Regions from separate parts of the Fictibacillus nanhaiensis genome, predicted to be linked through region 2. Evidence: riboswitches for the same ligand, from Rfam matches in the RefSeq annotation. Region 2 holds a riboswitch; the other holds the start of a gene.
The links. Region 2 has a riboswitch for glycine ahead of ACFS5O_RS04050 (amino acid permease). Riboswitches for the same ligand answer to the same signal wherever they lie in the genome.
Positions count from the first base shown of each region.

Region 1 (8,605 bases), 1.4 Mb from region 2:
ATTAAAACTTTATCGAGTTCAGTAGTCAGTTGAACTTTCATATAACTAAAGTTTTTCTCTTGAATTCTACATTCGTTTGCATCAAAATAGCGCTCAAGAAAGCGATGAATCTCGTGCTGCTGCATGCTCTTCCCACCCTTTCTGCTTGATACCGCCATCAAGATTGATCAAGGAAGCTAGATTATCCATCTTTACCCGGATCTCACCCTCACTCTCAGAGGTATTCATGATGTCCGCGATGTGGCGTTCAATGTTCTTGATTTCAAATTTCGTTAAGATTTCATCGAGTTCCCCAATGACACTCTCAAATAGGTTGATCTTGTTATACAGCAAGTTTAAGATGTGCTCTTCAATCGTATTCTGAGTGGCGAAGTTATAGATATGAACGTCACCTTGCTGACCGATGCGGTGGATACGTCCGATCCGCTGCTCGATCCTCATCGGGTTCCATGGGAGATCATAATTGATGATATGCTGACAGAACTGCAGGTTTATTCCTTCACCACCAGCTTCTGTTGCGATCAACACTTGTGCTCGTGTTCGAAAGAGGTGAGTCATCCAGTCCTTCTTGCTTCGCTTGAATCCCCCTCTGAACGGTACAGAAGAGATGCCATGTTGTTGTAAAAACCATTGCAGATACAGTTGAGTCGCGCGGTATTCTGTGAAAATGATGACCTTGGAATCAATGGATTGAATCAGCTCTAACGCTTTTAATGCTTTAGAATTTTGATCGACGAGTTCAATTTTTTTCATCAATTCTAAGACTCGTTGTTCCATTAAAGAGTTTGATACATCTTTTTGAAGCATATTCTTTAATGTTAGAAAAACGGCTTCACGCGAACTGCAAGCTTCTCGCTGCAGGGTGACGATTGAAAATTTGCTTCGGTCAAAATAAGAGTCTTTTTTTAGTTGAGAGATTTCATCATATAGGTCACGTTCTGTTTTTGATAATGTGATAGGAATGGTCTGAACAAGGCGTTTCGGCCATTTTAGACCAGTCTCTTCTCGTCGATTACGAACCATCACCTTATTTACGAGCTGCTTAAGCTTTTCTTCATTTTTAAGGGAATACTTATCTTCTTTATAATCTTTGTCAAAGTTCTCTCGGTTACCTAGATGGCCGGGCTTTAATAGAGATACAAGATTAAAAATCTCCTCAACTCTGTTTTGAACCGGAGTAGCAGTTAAAAGTAAGCAGAACTTCTTTTTTAATAACTGTACAAATTCATAGTTTTTTGTTTTCTTATTCTTTAGTTTGTGCGCTTCATCGATAATCACAAGATCATAGTCTTGATTAAGAACGATGTCGCGATGAGGTGCTCGTTTTGCTGTATCAATAGAGGATACGACTACATCGCATTGTTCCCAAACATAGGCTTTTTTCTGAGCGATTGCTGGAATAAAGAACTTTTGATTCAACTCGTTCGTCCATTGAATAACGAGTGAAGCAGGAACAAGGATCAATATCTTCTTAGCGAGTCGGCGTATCATGTACTCTTTTAGGATCAATCCAGCTTCGATCGTTTTTCCAAGCCCTACTTCATCTGCCAAGATTGCTTTTCCGTTCATCTGTTCAATAACGGTAGTCGCAACGTCCAGCTGATGAGGCAAAAAAGTCATCTGTGGAAGGTGATCTGGAGCTTGAAGACCGAGAAAATCAGGAATTGCTAAGTGGTGTTCGGCTTCAAGAGCTAAGTTATATAATTCCCAATTGGCCCAAGGTCCATCTTCTTCCACACGCTTTAAAAAGTCATCATGCCATTCTCGCTGAAACTGAACGTCGATTTTCATAACGGATTTCCTTTCTTTAAAAAAGTTCGTTGCCATTCCTTTTGTAAAAATGATAGGATAATAATGTAGTAAACATAGTAATAGTATGTGCGACCTTGGACAATAACATACTCGCGAATGAAAGTAAGAGGAGAGACTGCGTTAGCGGCGCCGAAGGAGCAAACAATTGTGAAACTCTCAGGCAAAAAGACTCTTGCTAGACGCATCTCTGGAGAGTGCTTTTTAATAGATGAAAGCCACCAACGAAGAAACTCAAGTCTATTCACTTGAGAAACTTACAGGTTGCAGGACAGAGGATCCCATTTTTAAGGGGTCTTTCTGTCTTTTTTTTGTCCAAAAAAGTCCGAAAATTTTTAAGTATGAAAAAGGAGGAATTCACATGGCTACATTGTTACGAACACCGTTATTTGAGACATACAAAGAACATGGTGGAAAAGTAATTGATTTTGGTGGTTGGGAGTTGCCTGTTCAGTTCTCAAGTATTAAAGAGGAACACGAAGCGGTTAGAACGAAAGCCGGTCTATTCGATGTCTCTCACATGGGAGAATTTGATGTTCGAGGACCAAATGCCCTATCGTTTCTACAATATACAATGACTAATGATGTTTCGAAACTTCAGAACGGCCAAGCGCAATATACGGCTATGTGCTATGAAAACGGTGGTACAGTAGATGATCTTTTAATCTATAAAAGAGATGAAAACGATTACTTACTTGTTGTGAATGCCTCAAATATTGAAAAAGATTTCGAATGGCTGATGAGCAAGAAGCCTGAAGGTGTAGAACTTGTGAATGTGTCTCCTGAATATGCACAGCTTGCGATTCAAGGACCAAAAGCAGAATCGATCTTACAAAAGCTTACAGATACCAATCTTTCTGAGATCGGATTCTTCCGTTTTAAAGAAGATGTTTCTCTAGCTGGCATATCCGCTCTTGTGTCCCGAACAGGCTACACAGGAGAAGATGGTTTTGAGATTTACTTAAAGACGGAACATGCTGAAAAACTGTGGAGATCTGTTCTAGAAGCAGGCCAAGAAGATGGATTGCTTCCTGCAGGACTTGGAGCGCGTGACACGTTACGCTTTGAAGCGAAGCTTGCTCTATATGGTCAAGAACTTACAAAAGAAATTACGCCGATAGAAGCGGGGATTGGATTCGCTGTAAAAACAGATAAAGAAGCAGATTTTATTGGGAAAGAAATATTAGCTGATCAAAAGAAGAATGGCGCACCACGTAAACTAGTTGGTATCGAGATGATCGATAAAGGAATTCCACGGTCCCATTACGAGGTGTTTAAAGGTGAAGTGAAGATCGGAGAAGTTACTACGGGAACACAATCACCAACTTTGAAGAAGAACCTAGGTCTTGCTCTACTCGAAAAGGATTTCACGGAGCTTGGAACAGAGGTAGAAGTACAGATTCGTCAAAAACGATTAAAAGCAAAAGTAGTTGCTTCACCATTTTATAAACGAGGAAAATAAGACATTTAAGGGGGAGAAACCATGACGTTCCGCTATTTGCCGATGACTGATCAAGACAAAAAGGAAATGCTTGAAACGATTGGAATCGAAACGACAGAAGATCTTTTTCAGGATATTCCTGAAGAAGTTCGGTTTAAAGGACGCTTACAGATCGAGGAAGCTTTGTCAGAACCTCAACTAGTTAAAGAGATGGGCCGCTTAGCAGCATTAAACAAAAATACAAAAGATCATGCGTCCTTCTTAGGAGCGGGTGTTTACGATCACTACACACCATCGATCGTCAATCATATGCTACTTCGTTCAGAGTTCTACACCGCTTATACGCCATATCAGCCTGAGATCTCTCAAGGTGAACTTCAAGCGATCTTTGAGTTCCAAACGATGATCTGTGAGCTTACCGGTATGGATGTTGCGAACTCTTCTATGTACGATGGTGGAACAGCACTTGCTGAAGCTGGATTATTATCAGCAGCTCAAACGCGAAGAAAGAAAATCGTTGTATCAAAGTCCGTACACCCAGAATCTCGTGCTGTTCTACACACTTATGCTAAAGGACAGCATCTTGAAGTAGTTGAAGTAGACACGGATAACGGTATGACATCCGTGGATTCATTGCGTGCTGAAGTGGATGAAGAGACAGCTTGTGTGATCGTTCAATATCCTAACTTCTTCGGTCAGATCGAACCTTTAAAAGAAATAGAAGAGATCGTGCATAACGTTAAAGGAATGTTCGTTGTTTCTTCGAATCCTTTAGCACTTGGCGCACTGACGCCTCCTGGCAAGTTTGGTGCCGATATTGTAGTCGGTGATGCACAGCCGTTCGGGATCGCACAAGGATTTGGCGGACCACACTGTGGATATTTTGCCGTAACAACAAAATTGATGCGTAAAGTTCCGGGCCGTTTAGTAGGTCAAACCGTTGATGAAGACGGAAAACGCGGATTCGTTCTTACCCTCCAAGCAAGAGAGCAGCATATCAGACGTGATAAAGCGACGAGTAACATCTGTTCGAACCAAGCCCTTAACGCACTTGCAGCTTCCATTGCCATGACAGCACTCGGAAAACAAGGTGTGAAAGAAGTAGCACACCAAAACATACAAAAAGCGCATTATGCGAAAAAAGTTCTTGAAGAGAAAGGATTCAAGATAGCATTCACTGGACCTTTCTTTAACGAGTTTGTTATCGAGTTAAAGTGTACAGCTAAAGAAGTGAACAGAAAACTATTAGAATCTGGCATCATCGGCGGTTATGATTTAGGTCTTTCGTATTCAGAACTTAAGAACCATATGCTTTTAGCGGTTACGGAAATGAGAACAAAAGAAGAAATCGATCAGCTTGCAAATGTATTGGAGGGATTAGCATGCGTACAGAACATCAGTCATTAATTTTTGAATTGTCTAAACCAGGTCGAGTAGGGTACAGCATCCCTGAACTTGACGTTCCAGAGATTAACGTAGAATCTATCATCCCTTCCGATTATTTGCGTACAGAAGAAGCGGATCTTCCTGAAGTGTCAGAGCTTCAGATCGTTCGTCATTACACAGCCTTATCCAATCGTAACCATGGTGTGGATTCTGGTTTCTATCCACTCGGATCATGTACGATGAAATACAATCCGAAGATTAATGAAGATGTAGCACGTTTCCCTGGGTTTGCACACATCCACCCTCTTCAAGATGAAGATACGGTTCAAGGTGCGATGGAGATGATGTACCGCTTGCAAACATCACTTGCTGAGATCACAGGTATGGATGAAGTTACGCTTCAACCAGCTGCGGGTGCACATGGTGAATGGACAGGACTTATGATGATTCGTGCTTACCATGAAGCAAATGGTGACTTTAATCGTACAAAAGTAATCGTTCCTGATTCAGCACACGGAACCAATCCTGCGTCTGCAACGGTTGCAGGTTTTGAATCGATCACAGTGAAATCTGATGAGCGCGGTCTAGTTGATCTAGAAGATTTGAAACGAGTAGTCGATCAAGATGTGGCCGCTCTTATGCTTACAAATCCAAATACGCTTGGTCTTTTTGAAGAGCATATATTAGAAATGGCAAAAATCGTCCATGAAGCTGGCGGAAAGCTGTACTATGACGGAGCGAACGCAAATGCGATATTAGGCTTTGCTAGACCTGGAGACATGGGCTTTGACGTCGTTCACTTGAATCTTCATAAAACGTTCACAGGGCCACACGGTGGTGGTGGACCAGGATCAGGACCAGTTGGGGTTAAGGCAGATCTGATTCCATTCTTGCCAAAACCAGTTCTTGTTAAAGAAGATGATCTTTATAAATTCGAATACGATCGCCCGCAATCGATCGGACGCGTGAAGCCTTTTTATGGTAACTTCGGCATTAACGTACGTGCCTTTACGTATATCATGACGATGGGTCCAGACGGCTTGCACCAGGTATCAGAGAACGCCGTATTAAACGCGAACTACATGATGCGCCGACTTGAGCCTCATTTCGATCTTCCGTTTACACAACACTGTAAACATGAGTTCGTATTATCAGGACGTCGTCAAAAGAAACTTGGCGTGAGAACACTTGATATCGCAAAACGTCTCCTAGACTTTGGCTATCACCCGCCAACGATCTACTTCCCGTTAAGTGTCGAAGAAGCGATCATGATCGAGCCGACAGAAACGGAATCAAAAGAAACACTGGATGAATTTATCGAGAAGATGATTCAGATTTCAAAGGAAGCTGAAGAAACACCTGAATTGGTACAAGAAGCTCCTCATACTACCGTTGTTAAACGACTGGATGAAGCGACAGCTGCAAGAAAGCCCATCTTAAAATATACAAAACAAGTTTAAACAAAAAAGCAGCTCAGGAAAATTCTCCTGAGCTGCTTTTGAATGTTAGTTTGATTTTACACGGCCTGTCCATTTGCGGAAGCCGCCATTTAGGTGATGAAGTTGACCATATTTTTTCTTCTTTAGAAAATTGGCTGCACGAGCACTTCTGAATCCACTCTCACAATATAGATAAACAGGCTGATCGCTGCGCACTTCTTTTAATCTCTGTCTCATTTGAGAAAGAGGGATATTACGTGCTCCTAAGATATGTCCCTTTTTAAACTCTTCAGGTTCACGAACATCGATCAATTGAGCTTTTCGATATCCTGCTTTAAACTCTTCCTCGTTTAACGTCGTTAGAAATCTCTTCTGATAAAGCCCCATACCGATTACATACGCCAATAATGCTACTACAATACCTGCTAAAACTATCCATCCCATAACGCTTGCACTCCTTTAAACAATCTACCCCAATTATAGCGGTGCGCGGCTCTATAGGCAAAAGAAAAATCTGACTTTGAGCGATTGTTTTGACACACTCGCCGAATTTGGTACACTAGTTACGAATGAATGGCAGGGAGACGAAAAACGTGGAAAAAAAAGAAAACTGGTATTATATCGATTCTGGAAATTGCGAACCTGCAATTAATATGGCAATGGACGAAGCATTGCTAACTTGGCACAGTGAAGGAAAGATTCCACCTGTTATTCGCTTTTACGGATGGAATCCAGCAACCTTATCGATTGGCTACTTTCAAAAAGTAGAGAAAGAGATTAACCTTGATGCCGTAAAGAAATACGGACTAGGTTTCGTAAGACGTCCAACGGGAGGGCGCGGAGTTCTTCATGATCAAGAACTCACGTATAGCGTCATCGTATCGGAATCACACAAAGATATGCCACAAAGCGTGACAGAAGCGTATCGGGTGATCTCTGAAGGGATTAAAGAAGGATTTCAAGGCTTAGGCCTCGATGCATACTTTGCTGTTCCGAAAACAGAAGAAGAGCGTGAAGGATTGAAGAATCCTCGATCAGCAGTTTGTTTTGACGCTCCATCGTGGTATGAATTAGTCGTAGAAGGAAGAAAAGTAGCAGGAAGTGCTCAAACAAGGCAGAAGGGTGTTATTCTTCAACACGGTTCTATTCTTCTGGACTTAGATGAAGACAAACTGTTTGATCTGTTTAAGTATTCTAGCGACAGATTACGAGAAAGAATGCAAACTGCATTTAAGAAAAAAGCTGTAGCAGTGAACGCATTACTAGATGTTCCTGTTACGATCGATGACGCGAAGACTGCCTTTAAAAAAGGATTTGAGGACGGTTTGAACGTTAATCTTTTACCATATACACTTACAGAAGATCAGTGGGCAGAGGTCGAACATATAGCCGAGACTCGTTATCGCAACGACGATTGGACGTTCAGGCGTTAATAGAAAAAAATCGAAATCTCAAAAAGAGATCTCGATTTTTTATTTTTGCTCTATAAAGATCAGAAAAAAGATGTCAAGATATTAATTTTTTTTGGAAAAAAGCAGGAATTTTTGAAAACCACGTGTTTGTACGGCTTTTCAAAACTACCAAATTATACAAATCTAGAATAAAGCCAATTCATTAATAAAATCATCATAAATATACAAGATTCATGGAATTGCTGTAAAATACTCATGATTTTAAGTTTGACAATATTTTTTCTTTGACATGAGGTTTACGTATATATAGTATAAGGGTAGAACTTATACATACAAGATATAGATATGCATCCGTATGTGATTTAAATAGAGGAGGAGAAATATGGACACAGTCGCAACTGTTAAAAAGGGTATCAATATTGACGCTCTCAACAGTGATATAGCTCAATTTCCACAAGTGCACCCCGTTACTTCTACGATGAAAACAACACATAAAGGTGTCTCTAGGCTCGTGATGCTCGACCGATACAGCTTTAAAGACACAGAAAAGAAAACGTTAAAACCAGGGGATTTTGTTGTACTAACAGTAAAAGAGGATCCAAAATTTCCAGCAAGAGGGCTAGGCTATATCCAATCTGTTAACTGGGACGATAAAAACGCAGTCGTATTGGTTGAAGATGAGTTCAAAGCTGTACTAGAGAAGCCGGAAGAAGCGGAATCTGGTTTGATCACACGTTCACTTGATGTGATGGACAAGCCATTAGAAGTTTATTACGAGCAGATCGCACTAAGAAATGCGACAGGCTTAGCATCTGTTGAAACGACGGAAGAGAAGCGCCAAGAATCATTCCAAAAGTTCTACAAAGAACTTTCAGAGATGAACTTTGTTCCCGCTGGCCGCGTTTTATATGGGGCAGGCGCAGAAACAGACGTAACGTATTTCAACTGTTACGTGATGCCGTATGTAAAAGATTCGCGTGAAGGCATCTCAGATCACCGTAAGCAAGTGATGGAGATCATGAGCCGCGGAGGCGGAGTTGGAACGAACGGATCTACGCTTCGACCGAAGAACGCACTCGCTCGAGGCGTAAACGGAAAATCATCTGGCTCTGTATCCT
Region 1 is NZ_JBHUPF010000006.1:1,466,278-1,474,882, forward strand. It holds gene ACFS5O_RS10985 (YqhG family protein) at 1-125, opposite strand, end outside; gene ACFS5O_RS10990 (DEAD/DEAH box helicase) at 94-1,791, opposite strand; glycine riboswitch at 1,909-1,994, shown strand; gene gcvT (glycine cleavage system aminomethyltransferase GcvT) at 2,171-3,271, shown strand; gene gcvPA (aminomethyl-transferring glycine dehydrogenase subunit GcvPA) at 3,293-4,657, shown strand; gene gcvPB (aminomethyl-transferring glycine dehydrogenase subunit GcvPB) at 4,633-6,096, shown strand; gene ACFS5O_RS11010 (rhodanese-like domain-containing protein) at 6,142-6,519, opposite strand; gene ACFS5O_RS11015 (lipoate--protein ligase family protein) at 6,729-7,508, shown strand; gene ACFS5O_RS11020 (vitamin B12-dependent ribonucleotide reductase) at 7,870-8,605, shown strand, end outside.
Region 1: another riboswitch for glycine. It lies ahead of gcvT (glycine cleavage system aminomethyltransferase GcvT); the one in region 2 lies ahead of ACFS5O_RS04050 (amino acid permease).

Region 2 (8,605 bases):
CTTATTTGAAAGGAAGTTTTCAACAAGTGAATATTTCAATCGTTTCCGTAGGGAAATTAAAAGAAAAGTACTTAAAACTAGGTATCGATGAATATTTAAAACGATTAGGACCTTATGCAAAAGTAGACATTATCGAGGTTCCTGATGAAAAAGCACCGGAAACACTAAGTGATCAAGAGATGATCATGGTTAAAAACGCTGAAGGTGAAAGAATTTTGGCAAAGATCGGCCAAGATGTTCATGTGATTGCAATGGCAATTGAAGGAAAGGCTGTGTCATCTGAGGATTTGGCTAAGAATTTAGATCAGCTTGCGACTTATGGGAAAAGCAAGGTTGCCTTCGTTATTGGAGGCTCTTTAGGCTTGAGTGATGCTGTCATGAAACGTGCGAATGAGAAGATTTCTTTTGGGAAGATTACGTATCCGCATCAGTTGATGAAGTTGGTGCTTGTTGAGCAGATTTATCGGGCTTTTCGGATTAATCGTGGGGAACCGTATCACAAGTAAGCACATAGTTTAATTTTTGAAGCGTCACAGTACAAATCAATGTCTTTGACGCTTCTTTCAATAGGAGAATTTTCATAAATTATTGGAAATTTTATTTATACTGGTATGAAGTAAATCTTTTTGCTTTACAGTTTCAACATTAGGAAGAATTTTTATAAAGGTGCTTCATACATTTTGTAATTCAAAGCTATCCGTTTGTTTTAAAAAAGAGATCAAAAGAAGTAACTCTACCTCCTCGCACTCCATCGATTCACCAGTCCAACTAGATGACCATTTACGAAAATAACCCCAAGAATGATGATTGCTCCCCCTAATAAACTGGTAAAAATAACCTTTTCGTGTAGAAGTAGCACGGCTGCTATTAGTGTAGAGATTGGTTCGAGGTATAAGAAAACCGATACTTGAGTGGCCTCCAACACCTCCAATGCTTTTGCCCAGTACCAGTAGGCAATACCGGATACAAAGACTCCAAGGAAAATAAGATGAGCCCATTCTACTCCATCTAGAAGAGCAAGCTTTTCCCAGCTTTTATTCTGATAGATGAATGGGAGAGTAAGCAAAAGTCCCAAAGCACTCATGTAAAAGGTGAGGACCAATGCAGGCAATGGCACCTTTAGGCTTTTTAGTAAAACTGAATAAATGGCCCAATTTAGAGTACTGAGAACCATCAATAGATACCCGATGTTGATTGAGAATCCTAAGGACCTGTCTCCACCTGCTGTTGTGACCAACAACACACCACTAATGGCCAAAATAATTCCAACAGCCTTTGGAACTGTCAACTTTTCATGCAGAAAGACCATGGAAAGAACGACGGTGAAAACCGGAGAGAACGTAATGAGCCAGCCTGCAGAGGATGCATCAATAGATAGAAGTGCGCTCGCTTGAATGACCTGATGAAGAAAAACACCAAGAATCCCTAATACAATTAAGTGCGGGATATACTGGATCGGTAGTTTCATGGAATGTTTCTTTTTCACAAGGATAAGTATCAATAAAAACAATGCACCTATACCAAAACGGATGACCAGAAGAGTAAAGGGATCAAGCTTGTCCAGCACTGCTTTAGTCGAGACAAAAGATATTCCCCAAAAACTGATGGACATGGTGGCATATAATGAGGCTCCTAGCATTTTTCGAAATGAGATCATAGATAGGTATTCCTTTCTCAATTAATTCTTCTACCATCTTATGCTTGTCCTGAAAAAACATGAGAATGAGAAGATTATCTAGGATCAAGAAAGTTCTTGAGAAGCGGAAGCACAGGGACGGTTCTCGTGCTTCATTAATTTGGTTTATATGTGTTCAGAACATCACCCGGCAAGATGCCACCGTCTGCTTATCAGCAACTGGCTACAGGCAAATGGATGGGATGTGCGTCATCTCATACCTCATTCCAAGGGAGATCCTAGGATAGTCCCTCATGAATTGGGACAGTGGGGAGCCATGCCAATCATTGAAGAGGATGGGACCGTCGTGTATCCGAAACTATAAAATGAGTAAATGCAAACACAGAGGCCTGTCCCAACTACTAAAAGGGGCAGGCATTTTTTAATTTTATAATGTTGTTTATAAAAATAATTGAACAAAATTGTAAAAACCTGCACAGGGTGTACTATTTTATGTTTATTATTTCATGGAGTAGTTACCATTTTATTTAACACCACCGAAGATCAGTTAATTAAATGAAACAATGTACAGTATTAGTCTTATTATAAAACTCCATTAGTGAGTGTTTAAAAAAGTCGTAAATTATTACATGTAGAAGAACTACCCCATAAACCCAACACCGAGTTTATTCTAACGGAGTTTCCTGTCAACGACAAAAAGAATTTAGGTTCACGGTCACTATGGGTAGGGCATAGGATAGCTGTAAATTTAGGATATGTAGGTGATTAAGTTGAAAGAGCCTTCTATTGTTTACAGTGAAATACCTTTTGTTGCGAAATACGAAAATATATTGAGCACTAGTGAATGTCACCAATTAATAGCTTTAGCCAAAGAACATTTAAAGCCGTCAACGGTCGTTGGAACAGCGGACATACGAAAATCAGATCAAGCATGGCTTCCTCATCTGTTAAATGAAACGGTTCATCAGATTGCACAGCGCGTTGCCTCTATCGTAAACAAGCCGCTTACTCATGCAGAACAGTTACAAGTGGTTAGGTATCAGGTCGGCGGAAAATTTGATGCTCATTATGATACGTTTAGTCCCTCCACTCAGTTAGGGAGAACATATTTATCGAATGGAGGACAACGAATCGTAACAGCCCTTCTCTATTTAAACTCTGTGACTACTGGAGGAGGAGAAACGTTTTTTCCATCGCTAAATTTTGAAGTAGCTCCTACAGAAGGGAGTTTACTCGTTTTTGAAAACTGTATAAAAAATACAGATCACCCACATTATCTTTCACTTCATGGTTCTCGTCCCTTAACAAAAGGTGAGAAATGGATAGCTACGCTCTGGTTCAGAGAAAAGCCACGTCACTAGTGATCGTCAAGTAAAAGCCAGAGATATTATCAAGTCTCTGGCTTTATTGATTTTGATAGAAGACACAATTTACCTGATTGATTTTGTTTTCCTTTTCCAGGGTAGAGAGATAGATAAAGGGTGAGAGGAGAACGATATGAACTGGACAGTAGTGGTTAGCACATTTTTTATCATTTTTTTAGCCACATTGGCTTTAATGAAGTTTAATAAAAAAAAGTGAACACTGTGTTATAGGTTGACATTCTCCTAAGTTCGTACTAGTATAAGGAATTATTTAGAAATATATATTAAAGATAGCAAGCTATGATTGCTGTAGGTCGTACTACAGCAGGAGCAGCTTCTGGAGAGACCGCATGTTAAGCGGCGCCGAAGGGTTCACAATCTCAGGCAAACGGACAGAAGAGTATTGAATTTTGACATTGTTGTGCTTGTCATTTATAGCGCAGTGAATGTTTTTTCATATTCTAATGTACAAGAGATTGGAGATTCTTCCAGTCTCTTTTTTTCGTTGTATTTGCATCTTAGAAGGAGGATTCATACGTGTCACAGCAAGAGTTGAAGAGGGATTTGGCTAACCGTCATGTGCAGCTGATCGCCATTGGCGGAACGATTGGTACGGGATTATTTTTAGGTTCAGGAAAAGCGATTCAACTTGCCGGGCCGTCTGTTATATTTGCTTATTTAATCGTTGGGATCGCGCTGTTTTTCATGATGAGAGCGTTAGGAGAGCTGCTGCTTTCGAAGGAAGGCTATGAGTCGTTTACCGATATTGCGGAAGACTATCTAGGACCGCGAGCTGCGTTTATCACAGGATGGACGTATTGGTTCTGCTGGATCATGACAGCGATGGCCGATGTGATTGCGGTCGGTGTTTATGTTCAATATTGGTTTGACATACCGCAGTGGGTCCCGGCGATTGTCTGTTTGCTTCTTTTACTTGGGCTGAATCTGTTAACGGTAAAGCTTTTCGGGGAATTGGAGTTTTGGTTCGCTTTGATCAAGGTGATTACGATTCTAGCGTTGATTGTGATTGGCGTTGTCCTACTCGTTATGGGCTACCAGACGGATGCGGGAACGGTCTCTATAAACAATCTGTGGGATCATGGAGGTTTGTTTCCTAATGGGATGACTGGGTTCTTACTCTCTTTTCAGATGGTTGTGTTTGCGTTTGTCGGAGTGGAGTTGGTCGGTGTGGCGGCAGCAGAAACATCTGATCCGAGAAAGAATATTCCGTCTGCGATCAATAAAATACCACTTCGCATTCTATTTTTCTACGTTGGCGCATTGATCGTGCTGCTATGCATCAATCCGTGGACAGAGCTAAACGCAGCGGAAAGTCCGTTCGTTAAAACGTTCAGCTTGATAGGAATTCCGCTTGCGGCTGGAATCATTAATTTTGTTGTGCTGACATCAGCGGCATCTGCCTGCAACAGTGGATTATTTTCAACGAGTCGCATTTTATTTACGTTAAGCAAGAGTGAGCAGGCACCTCGATCTTTTAAGAAACTAACGAAAAATGCGGTACCTGGAAACGCGCTTTGGGTTTCGGCTGTAGTTGTTTCAGTGGGAGCACTCCTCAGCAAGCTTATTCCAGAGCAGGCTTTTGGCATCGTAACAACCATCAGTGCCATCTGTTTCATCTGGGTGTGGAGCGTGATCTTAATTAGCCATATTAAATACCGTAAGTCACGTTCAGACCTGCACAAAAAGTCAACGTTCAAAGCACCTTTTGCTCCATTCGTTAACTATGTGGTACTCGCATTGTTCGGGATCATTTTAATCGTATTGCTTGTGGCAGAAGCTACTCGTCCGGCGTTATTGCTGACACCGATTTGGTTTGTTTTGCTATATTTCCTGTATGCATATAAAAAATCGCCAAAGTAACGTTTATGAATGAATAAATAAAAGGGCAGAAACGCATTTACTCCTGTGTTTCTGTCCTTTTAGCATGTAAGGCTATCTTAAATTGCAGTATTAAATCAGCGATATTTGATGGAAATGCCTGCTGTCTTTCAATTCACGAATGGTGTGAGCTATTTTTTCTATTCCGGGTTGTATTTGATGTTTTTCAACTTGAGAAATGCACAAGCGGATAAGGTTGTCTTGATTGAATTCAGGCAGAAACATTCTTTCTCCATCATCAAGTAAAAGGTGTTGTATTCGTAAAAGGGATGTAAGCTTTTTGGCTGATACGTGAGGAGGCAAATAGATGGAAAGGTAAAAACCCGTATCAGGCTTCGTATAGTGCGTCCCTTTAGGAAGGAACTGTTCACATGCCCTTTTGAGTTCATTCATTTTATGAAAATAAGTGTTCTTAATCTTTTTCAGATGGTTGTAATACATTCCGCTTTTTAAATAAATGTCTAAGGCACCTTGGGAGAGAACGGGGCTGTTAAAGTCAGCGCTAAACTTATAACGCAAAAAGCTCTCAATCATGTTGTTGGGCAAGACAACACTCGCAATTCGGAGCCCAGGAAGAAAGACTTTTGAAAAGCTTTGTATATAGATGACTCTTCCTGATGTATCAAAAGCGAAAAACGGATCGGCTTTCTTATCCTGTTCTAGTCCGCCTAGAAAATCGTCTTCTACGATATAGACATCATATTTAGCTGCCAGCTCTACGATTCTTTTCTTCTCACGATTCGTATAGGAATGGCCAAGAGGATTCTGAAATCTAGGAATGACATAGAAGAACTTAATCTCGTTATTTTTAAACATAGATTCGAGGTGTTCTAAGTCGATTCCGTCCATGGATAATTCAATGCCAAAGGTCTTCACATCGTTCAGTTTAAGCGTTTCAATCATTCCGAAATAGGTTGGTTGTTCAATTAAAATATTCTTTTTGTTATTAGGAAAAGAGAGAGAAGTTAATAAATGAATCGCTTGCTGAGATCCTGAAACGATGACGAGCTGCTTGGGATCTGTAAACACTTGAGAAAGTTGAAGATTTTTAGTAATTTGGGTTCGCAATGAAGGAAGACCTTGTTGATCGGTATAGGTGAAAATTTCTTCCTTATAGTGTTCGATCGCTTGATTTAAACAGTGTTGAAATTCAGTGTAAGGCAACAGCGTTTTATCCGGTCCAGCAGATAAGAAATCAATCATTTCAGGCTGATCTTCAGGCCGTCGAAACGCATTGACAACATAATAGCCTTTTTGAGGCACGGTATATATCAAATGCTCTTTTTGCAGCTCATTGTATGCTTTAATAATCGTATTCTTGCTGCAGTTATATGTATCAGATAGCTGTCGGATAGAGGGTAGCTTATGGCCGGCTGCTAGTTTCCCGTCTATTAGCTGCTGCTTAATGTCCTCTAAAACGATTCTATATTTTGGACTCAATCCTGCTTCACTCTCCTCTAACTGTACCCTGACAGTGGATGAAAACAGCAATAGTATCATCTATCACGTTCTAATAGTATGTGATTATATCCATTATAGTCGGGGAGGAAGGAAATTGGAAAAAGAAAAGATAGGATTATATCTAGGCTTAGCGGGTGTGATCTGCTTTAGTCTTACCTTGCCCGCGACGACTATCGCTGTTGAGCATTTCGGAACCACAATTGTTGGATTAGGGAGAACGGTAATCGCTGCATTATTAGTGGCCGTTATCCTGATCGGGCGACGGGAAAAAATACCTAGTGTACAGCAGTTTAAAAGCATCCTGATCGTTGCAGCAGGGGCAGTGCTAGGTTTTCCTTTACTCACTTCATGGGCCATGAAGACGCTGCCGGTTTCCCACGGTGCGGTGGAAGTAGCGCTATTGCCATTAGCAACCGCTGGTATCGCGATGTACAGAGCGGGAGAAAGACTATCTATACGGTTCTGGATATCCAGTTTGGTTGGTTCGGGAGCGGTTATTTTATATGCAGGGTCCCTAGGCTTTGGCTCTCTTCAAGTTGAGGATGCAGGAATATTAGCGGCCGTCATCATCTTAGGTCTTAGTTATGCAGAGGGAGGCAAGCTGTCAAAGGAGATCGGAAGCTGGCAAGTCATTGCATGGGCCATCCTAATAGGAGCACCCATCTTTGTTATTCCAGTAGCGCTTAGTATTTCTGCTGAGATGTTACATGCTCCCGTACAAGCTTGGAGCAGTTTAATCTATTTAGCGGTGGTGAGCCAGTTCTTAGCTTATGTCGCTTGGTACGCGGGCATGGCATTAGGGGGAATTGCGCGGATCAGCCAGCTGCAATATTTACAACCGTTTCTGATGATTATATTCTCAGCTCTTTTCTTAGAAGAATCAATCACAACGATGACGTTCGTCACTGCTGTCATTGTCGTCGTTTCTGTATATGTGGGTAAAAACGCGCCGATATCTAATACTCATACAAGCGCAAAGATGATAGAAAAAGGATGATGAAATAGTGACTGACGAAGAAGGGAAACGAGATGATTTCTCTTCTTTTTTGCGTTTACGTTTAGATATTTAAAGAACAACCGAACGACCAACCTTTCGTTTTCATCTGTTAATTTCCTCATAACACGTTTATCTTTTTAATGAATTGTGCTCTAATAAGAAAGAGTTAAAAAAGCAGGTTGTTTATGTGCACTGTGGCTTAAGTGAGTATTAGTGTATGTATCATGAGTTTGCGAAATGAGGAATACCCATGAAAAGATTTAAGAAGTTTTATATAGAGATTACGAGTATCTGTAATTTGGCGTGTCATTTTTGTCCTCCAACTGAACGAGCTAAACAGTTCATCTCCATTGATGATTTTAAGAAACGTTTAGACCAGATCAAACCTTATACTGATTTCATCTATTTGCATGTAAAAGGTGAGCCGTTGCTTCATCCAAAAATCGATCAGTTATTGGACATAGCCCATGAAAGAGGATTTAAAGTTAATATCACGACGAATGGGACACTCATCAAAAAGAACTGGGACAAGCTCATCAATAAGCCTGCGCTCAGACAGATGAATTTCTCCCTTCATAGCTTTGATGGCCACGTTGGTCAGAGTATGACGGACAAAGAAGAATACGTTAGAACGATCCTTGCATTTGTACAAGAAGCAACGAGAGAGTCTTCGTTATTTGTTTCTTTAAGGCTTTGGAACCTGACGCAAGACAATGCGACAAACTTGGAAAAACAGCGTAACCGTCAGCTGCTTGAGATTATTGAAAACGAATTTAATCTCGGATTTAAAATTGAAGAAAAGCTCACGCCGGGTAAAGGTATCAAACTAGCGGATCAAATTTTCATCAATCAAGATTACGAGTTTAAATGGCCGGCACTGCATGAAGAAGAGGACGATGGAAAAGGATTCTGCTACGGTCTTCGCAATCAAGCGGGCATTTTGGCGAACGGAACGGTCATTCCTTGCTGTTTAGATGGAGAAGGTGTTATCAACTTAGGAAATATCAATGATACACACTTTTCAACGATTATTGAAGGTGACCGAGCAAAAAATATCGTGGATGGTTTTTCACGAAGAGAAGCGGTAGAGGAACTTTGCAGAAAATGTGGTTATCGAAAGCGTTTCGGTAAATAAATACATGCTAGACATTTAAGACGGGGAGTCACCCTGTCTTTTTTTATGGGCAAAAAACGCACCTAATTTCAAGAGCTCTGAAGCAGCAAATTCTGCATCAAACATTGTGATTA
Region 2 is NZ_JBHUPF010000006.1:45,981-54,585, forward strand. It holds gene rlmH (23S rRNA (pseudouridine(1915)-N(3))-methyltransferase RlmH) at 27-506, shown strand; gene ACFS5O_RS04040 (DMT family transporter) at 734-1,657, opposite strand; gene ACFS5O_RS04045 (prolyl hydroxylase family protein) at 2,398-2,997, shown strand; glycine riboswitch at 3,328-3,406, shown strand; gene ACFS5O_RS04050 (amino acid permease) at 3,538-4,881, shown strand; gene ACFS5O_RS04055 (aminotransferase-like domain-containing protein) at 4,972-6,339, opposite strand; gene ACFS5O_RS04060 (DMT family transporter) at 6,455-7,357, shown strand; gene ACFS5O_RS04065 (radical SAM/SPASM domain-containing protein) at 7,608-8,492, shown strand.